2 linked regions of the Streptacidiphilus rugosus AM-16 genome follow. The protein of the gene in region 2 interacts with the protein of the main gene of each other region in a pairwise test. Links are inferred from orthologs where the notes say so. Each region holds a gene or a part of one and is shown on either strand. Other genes may lie near its edges. The genes, in order: rlmB and BS83_RS24050.

Region 1 (3,188 bases), 3.7 Mb from region 2 along the record:
GAGATGATCGAGATGATGCAGGCGCTCATCGCCAAGGGCCACGCCTACGCGACGCCCGAGGGCAACGTCTACTTCTCCGTCACCTCCTACCCGGACTACCTCGCGCTCTCGCACCAGGAGCTGGACAACCTGCGTCAGCCCGAGAGCGAGGGCGAGACCGGCAAGCGCGACCCGCGCGACTTCGCCATGTGGAAGGCCGCCAAGCCCGGCGAGCCCAGCTGGCCCACCCCGTGGGGCGAGGGGCGTCCCGGCTGGCACCTGGAGTGCTCCGCGATGGTGCACAAGTACCTGGGCCGGTCCTTCGACATCCACGGCGGCGGCCGGGACCTGATCTTCCCGCACCACGAGAACGAGATCGCCCAGTCCAAGGCGTACGGCGACGACTTCGCCACCTACTGGCTGCACAACGCCTGGGTGACGCTCAGCGGCGAGAAGATGAGCAAGTCGCTCGGCAACTCGGTGCTGGTCTCCGAGATGGTGACGCAGTGGCGGCCGATCGTGCTGCGCTACTACCTCGGCACGCCGCACTACCGCTCCACCATCGAGTACAGCCCCGAGGCGCTGCGGGAGGCCGAGACCGGCTTCGCCAGGATCGAGGGCTTCGTCGACCGCGTCGTCGAGCTGCACGGGGTGGTCGAGCCCGCCGCCGACGTGCCGCCGGCCTTCGCCGAGGCGATGGACGAGGACTTCGGCGTGCCCGGCGCGATGGCGATCGTGCACACCGCCGTCCGGCAGGGCAACGCCGCGCTCGCCGCGGACGACAAGGAGAGCGCGGTCGCGCGTCTGTCCGAAGTCCGTGCGATGCTCGGAGTGCTGGGCATGGACCCGCTCGACCCGCAGTGGGCCGCCGCGGGAGCCGGGTCCGGCGACGCCCTCCACGGCGTGGTGGACTCGCTCGTCAAGCTGCTGCTGGAGCAGCGCCAGGCGGCGCGCGAGCGCAAGGACTGGGCCACCTCCGACGCCATCAGGGACCGGCTCGCCCAGGCCGGGCTCACCATCGAGGACCGCGCGGACGGATCGCGCTGGACTCTCAGCAAATGACCTCACGCAGTAACCCGCAGTAGCACACGAAGGAAGCAGGACAGCACCCATGGCCGGCAACAGCCAGCGCAGGAACCGTCGCAACCCCGGATCGAAGAAGGGCGCGTCGGTCGGCACGGGTGGCCACAGCCGTCGGGCGCTGGAGGGCAAGGGCCCGACGCCGCCTGCCGAGGCGCGCAAGGGTCACCCCAAGCAGCGTGCCGCGAACGCCGCCGCCAAGCGTGCCGCCGACGCGAAGGCGCGCGGCGGCATGAAGCGTGGCGGCGTCCAGGGCCGCACCGGCAAGTCCGGTGCGGAGCTGGTCTACGGCCGCAACTCGGTGCTGGAGGCGCTGCAGGGCGGCGTGCCCGCGTCCGCGCTCTACGTGCTGCAGTTCATCGACAACGACGACCGCGTGCGCGACGCCCTCGCGCTGGCCACCGAGCGGGGCATCCCGCTGCAGGAGGCGCCGCGCGCGCAGCTCGACAACCTGGCCGAGGGTCACAACCACCAGGGCCTGATCCTCCAGGTGCCGCCGTACGACTACGCGCACCCGGACGACCTGCTCGCCGCGGCTTCGGTCAACCGCGACAACGCGCTGATCGTCGCGCTGGACGGGATCACCGACTCGCGCAACCTCGGTGCGGTCGTCCGCTCCGTGGCCGCGTTCGACGGCCACGGCGTCGTGGTGCCCGAGCGCCGCTCGGCCGGCATGACCGCCGGCGCGTGGAAGACCTCCTCCGGCGCGGCCGCCCGCGTCCCGGTCGCCCGCGCCAGCAACCTGACCCGCTCGCTGGAGGCCTACCAGAAGGCCGGCTGCTTCGTGGTCGGCCTGGCGGCCGACGGTGAGCACGAGGTCGTCGACCTGGACGCGCTGACCGGCCCGGTCGTGGTCGTGATCGGCTCCGAGGGCAAGGGCCTGTCCCGACTCGTTGCCGAGACCTGCGATCTGACGGTCCGTATTCCGATGCCGGGTCAGGCCGAGTCGCTCAACGCCGGCGTGGCGGCGGGCATCGTGCTCTACGAGGCCGCCCGTCTGCGGGCGAATGCGGCGAAGGCCGAGAAGGCGGCCCGCAGCGCGAAGGCGTCCAAGGAGGCGAAGGCCGCCAAGGCGGCGAAGGCCACGGAGGCCGCCGAGGACGCCAAGGCCACTGAGGCCGACGAGAGCTGACGCGGCGTCTGCGGACCTCTCATCGGGCCGGCGGCGGGCGACGTCGAACGGCCGGTCGGGGCCCGCTTCCGCGGTTCGACGGACGGTGCGTCGAGGAGGACTGACGTCCTCGTCGGCCCCGTCCGTCGTCGTCTCCGCCGGAGGGCGGTCGTCAACTCTGTCAACCGGGAGTGTCCTTCCGGGCCTTCGGCCGGTTAGTGGAGTGTGGACACCAGAACACGTACCCGTCCCCGTCCCGAGGCGGCGAACGCCGGTGGGATAGACGGCGGCGAGCCTTTGCTCAACACGGTCAAGGTGCCGTCGGACCCGGCGCGGTTGAACACCACCACCGCGAGCTTCCGGGTCCGCTTCACCCCGCCCCCGGCCTCGTTGATCGACGCCGGCGCGATGCGCATCGGCGCCGCGTTCGGGCCGGGCGTGAACGCCGGCGCGGGCGCCGGCCTGCGCGAGCCGGTGCTGGTCGGCGCGATGGCCGGGGTCCTGCCCGCCGTCGCCCCCGCGGTCGGCACGATCGGCGCGACGCCGCGTCGGCGCGGACGCGTCACGCCGATCACCTGGACCGGCCAACTCGACCTCGCCGTCCCCCACGTGCCGCCGAGCGGGCCTGGCGTGCCGGGCGTCCCAGGCGTTCCCGCGCAGGGTCACGGGCCCGCCACGGAGGAGCTGGAGTCGACCCAGCCGATGTCACTGGCGGACTTCGAGGAGATGGACGCCTACGAGGACGCCGACGGCTACCCGGACTACGACGGCGTCCGCGTCTTCGAGCCGCCGGCCAGGCGGCCCCCGCTGCCGGACGTGGCGGACGGCGTCGCCGCCTCGCAGCACCACGCCTGGCATCCGGGTAAGCGCGTCGACCTCGGCCTGGTGCTGCTGCCGCTGCGCGTCTTCCTCGGCTGCTTCTCGCTCTACGCGGGCTTCAGCAAGCTGTGCGACCCGGTGTACTTCAACGGCGGCGCGCGTGGCTCGATGATGCACTGGCTGGAGGCGCTGCACCCGT
Region 2 (3,160 bases):
TGGCGAAGTCGGTGACCGTGGAGTAGCCGCGGTCAGTGGCAAGGTGGGGCCCGGGCGCCGTCGTCGACTCTCGTCGGCGGTGCCCGGGCCCTTCGTCATGACCTTGGGAGTTGCTGGTGATCATCGGTGTGGGCATCGACGTGGCGGAGATCGACCGGTTCGACGAGGCGCTGCGGCGCACGCCCGGCATGGCCGACCGGCTCTTCACGCCCGACGAACTGCTGCTGCCCAGCGGCGAACGCCGCGGCATCGCCTCGCTGGCGGCGCGCTTCGCGGCGAAGGAGGCGGTGGCGAAGGCCCTCGGCGCGCCCGGCGACCTCGCCTGGACGGACGCGGTGGTGCGGACCGAGCCGTCCGGCCGGCCGATCCTGACCGTCCACGGGACGGTGGCGGCGTGCGCGGCGCGGCTGGGCGTGCGCTCCTGGCATCTCTCGCTGAGCCACGACGCGGGCGTAGCGTCGGCGGTGGTGATCGCCGAGGGGTGAGGTCCACCCAGGTCCACGTCGAAGGAAGCGGGTCGAGCGCGATGCGTTATGCACACCCTGTGGATTGGGTGCGGGCGGCCGAGGGCGAGCTGATGGCCCGTCTGCCGGAGGGCACGCTGATGCAGCGGGCGGCGGCGGGGCTGGCGGCGACCTGCGCGTCCCTGCTCGGGCGCGTCTACGGCAGTCGCGTCCTGGTCCTGGCGGGCAGCGGCGACAACGGCGGGGACGCCCTCTACGCGGGCGCGCGCCTGGCCCGCCGCGGCGCCCGCGTCCACGCCGCGCTGCTCGCGCCCGAACGCACGCACGCGGCCGCGCTGGCCGCGCTGCTGGCGGCGGGCGGCCGCGTGACGGCCGACCTGGCCGAGGCGGAACGGGCCGACCTCGTCCTCGACGGCATCGTGGGCATCGGCGGCCGCGGGCCGCTGCGCGAGGCCGCCCTGCCCTGGGTCGCCGCGTCGGAACGCGGCGCTGCGACGGTGGTGGCGGTCGACCTTCCCAGCGGCGTCGACCCCGACACCGGCGCGGTCCCCGGCCGGGCGGTCCACGCGGACGTCACAGTCACCTTCGGCACCCACAAACCGGGCCTCCTCATCGACCCCGGCGCCTCCCACGCAGGCGTCCTCCACCTCATCGACATCGGCCTGCGAGGCGCGAACGCCACCTCCGCGGAGCGGGAACCCGGAGCGGGGTTGGAGGCGGAAGCGGGGGGCGGTTCCGGCGGTGCTCCGGGGCAGGGTGCCGCTGCCGGTCGGCCTTCGGCCCCGGAGGCGGGCTCGACGTCGGGTCCGCGTCCGGCCGCTGCCGGCGCGGAGCGGGAACCCGGGGCGGGGTTCGCCGGCTCGGGGGCTCGGCGGGGCGGGCATGTGGTGGAGGTGCTGCAGGCGGGGGACGTGGCCGCGTTGTTGCCGGAGCCGGTGGGGGAGAGTGACAAGTACCGGCGGGGGGTGGTCGGGATCGCGGCGGGGTCGGGGAGGTATCCGGGGGCGGCGGTGTTGGCGGTCGGGGCCGCGTTGAGGGGTGGGGCCGGGGCGGTGCGGTATGTCGGGGCCGCCGCCGAGGCCGTCGTCCGGGCGCATCCGGAGGCGCTGGTGGGCGAGGGCGGGCCCGCGGACGCGGGCCGGGTGCAGGCGTGGGTGGTCGGTCCGGGGCTGGCGCAGGGGCAGGACGCGGAGCGGGCCGTGGCGGAGGCGGTCGCCGCGGGCACGCCGGTGCTGGTCGACGCCGACGGCCTGCGGCTGCTCGCGCAGCGCGGCTCCGCGCCCGCCGACGCGCTGCTGACGCCGCACGCCGGCGAGGCGGTCGCGCTGCTCGCCGGGGCCGGGATCGCGGCCGAGCGCGAGCAGGTCGAGGCGGAGCGCCTGCGCTACGCCCGCGCGATCGCCCGCGCCTACGGCTGCACCGTGCTGCTCAAGGGATCCACCACCGTGGTCACCGGCCCCGAGGGCCCCGCCAGGGTCAATCCGACCGGCACCGCCCAGCTCGCCACCGCCGGCAGCGGCGACGTGCTGGCCGGCCTGGCCGGCGCGCTGCTCGCCGCCGGGCTCGCCCCGCTCGACGCGGGGTCCGTCGCCGCGTACCTGCACGGGCTCGCCGGCCGGCTCTCCTCCGGCGGCGCGCCGACCAGCGCGACCGCGATCACCGCAGCCCTGCCCGAGGCCTGGCGGCTCTGTCTCGACCTTTCGAGTGACATCTGAGTGTTCCGTGCAACCAATCGGGGGACTCCCATGTCTTCTGAACGTCACGACAATCAGCTCAGAGTCTCGGACTACGAAAGCAGGGGCGAGTTGAAGCAGTTGAAGGCGCGCGTCACCGCGGTCGCACTGGCGACGGCGGCGCTGGTCGGCGGGGTCGGCACCGTCGGGGCCGGGCAGGCCGACGCCGTCACCAGGGCGGCGGCCGCGTCGCCCTGTCCGACCACCATCGGCCGGGTGGTCTGCGTGGATCTCACGCACCAGAAGCTCTGGATACAGGACGGCCGGAAGACGATCTACGGTCCGGTCACCGTCCGCACCGGCCGCAAGGGCTACGCCACCAGGCCCGGCCTCTGGCACGTCTACTGGCGCGACCTGCACCACGTGTCCTCGCTCTACGACGTCGCCATGCCCTACAGCCAGTTCTTCGACAAGGGCCAGGCCCTGCACGCCGTCGACATCCCGATGTCCACACCGCCCGGCTCGCACGGCTGCGTCAACATGACCATGCACGACGCCGCCGCCGTCTGGAAGCTGCTCAAGGTCGGCAACGCCGTCGACGTCTTCGGTCGCAAGCCCGGCACCTGACCGGCCCGGCGCCGGGGGCCGCTCCTCGCGCGACGCGCCACTGTGGCGCCCGTCACTTCGGGACGGGCGCCCTCGCGCTTCTGGGAGACTGTCACCCGATGGACACTGCAATGCGAGCCGAAGCCCTGATCGACCTTGCGGCGCTGCGCGGCAATATCGCCGCGCTGCGCGACCGCGTGGGGTCGGCCGGAGTCATGTCCGTGGTCAAGGCGGACGCCTACGGCCACGGCTCGGTGCCGTGCGCCCGCGCGGCGCTGGCCGCCGGGGCGAGCTGGCTCGGCACGGCCACGCCGGAGGAGGCGCTGGCCCTGCGCGCGGCCGGGATCGGCCCGCAGGACGCGAGGGTGCTCTGCTGGCTGTGGACGCCCGGCAGCCCGTGGCGGGAGACCGTCGCCG

The links.
Region 1: the proteins of BS83_RS24050 (region 2) and rlmB interact in binary tests that used the Escherichia coli proteins (3 or more experiments, as listed by UniProt). The link is inferred for Streptacidiphilus rugosus AM-16 from one-to-one orthologs.

What each region holds. Positions count from the first base shown.
Region 1 is NZ_JQMJ01000004.1:7,018,809-7,021,996, reverse strand. The notes cover bases 261-3,140. They hold rlmB (23S rRNA (guanosine(2251)-2'-O)-methyltransferase RlmB), read left to right. Parts: upstream 261-1,090; coding sequence 1,091-2,191; downstream 2,192-3,140. Other genes in these bases: BS83_RS40615 (TQO small subunit DoxD), read left to right, coding at 2,507-3,140; cysS (cysteine--tRNA ligase), read left to right, coding at 261-1,041. In the rest of the region: more of cysS, read left to right, coding at 1-260; more of BS83_RS40615, read left to right, coding at 3,141-3,188. UniProt on the Escherichia coli protein: Specifically methylates the ribose of guanosine 2251 in 23S rRNA.
Region 2 is NZ_JQMJ01000004.1:3,355,953-3,359,112, reverse strand. Bases 1-2,852 are described here. They hold BS83_RS24050 (bifunctional ADP-dependent NAD(P)H-hydrate dehydratase/NAD(P)H-hydrate epimerase), read left to right. Parts: upstream 1-526; coding sequence 527-2,179; downstream 2,180-2,852. Other genes in these bases: BS83_RS24045 (L,D-transpeptidase), read left to right, coding at 2,270-2,764; BS83_RS24055 (holo-ACP synthase), read left to right, coding at 117-485; glmS (glutamine--fructose-6-phosphate transaminase (isomerizing)), read left to right, coding at 1-26. Also shown: alr (alanine racemase), read left to right, coding at 2,875-3,160. UniProt on the Escherichia coli protein: Bifunctional enzyme that catalyzes the epimerization of the S- and R-forms of NAD(P)HX and the dehydration of the S-form of NAD(P)HX at the expense of ADP, which is converted to AMP.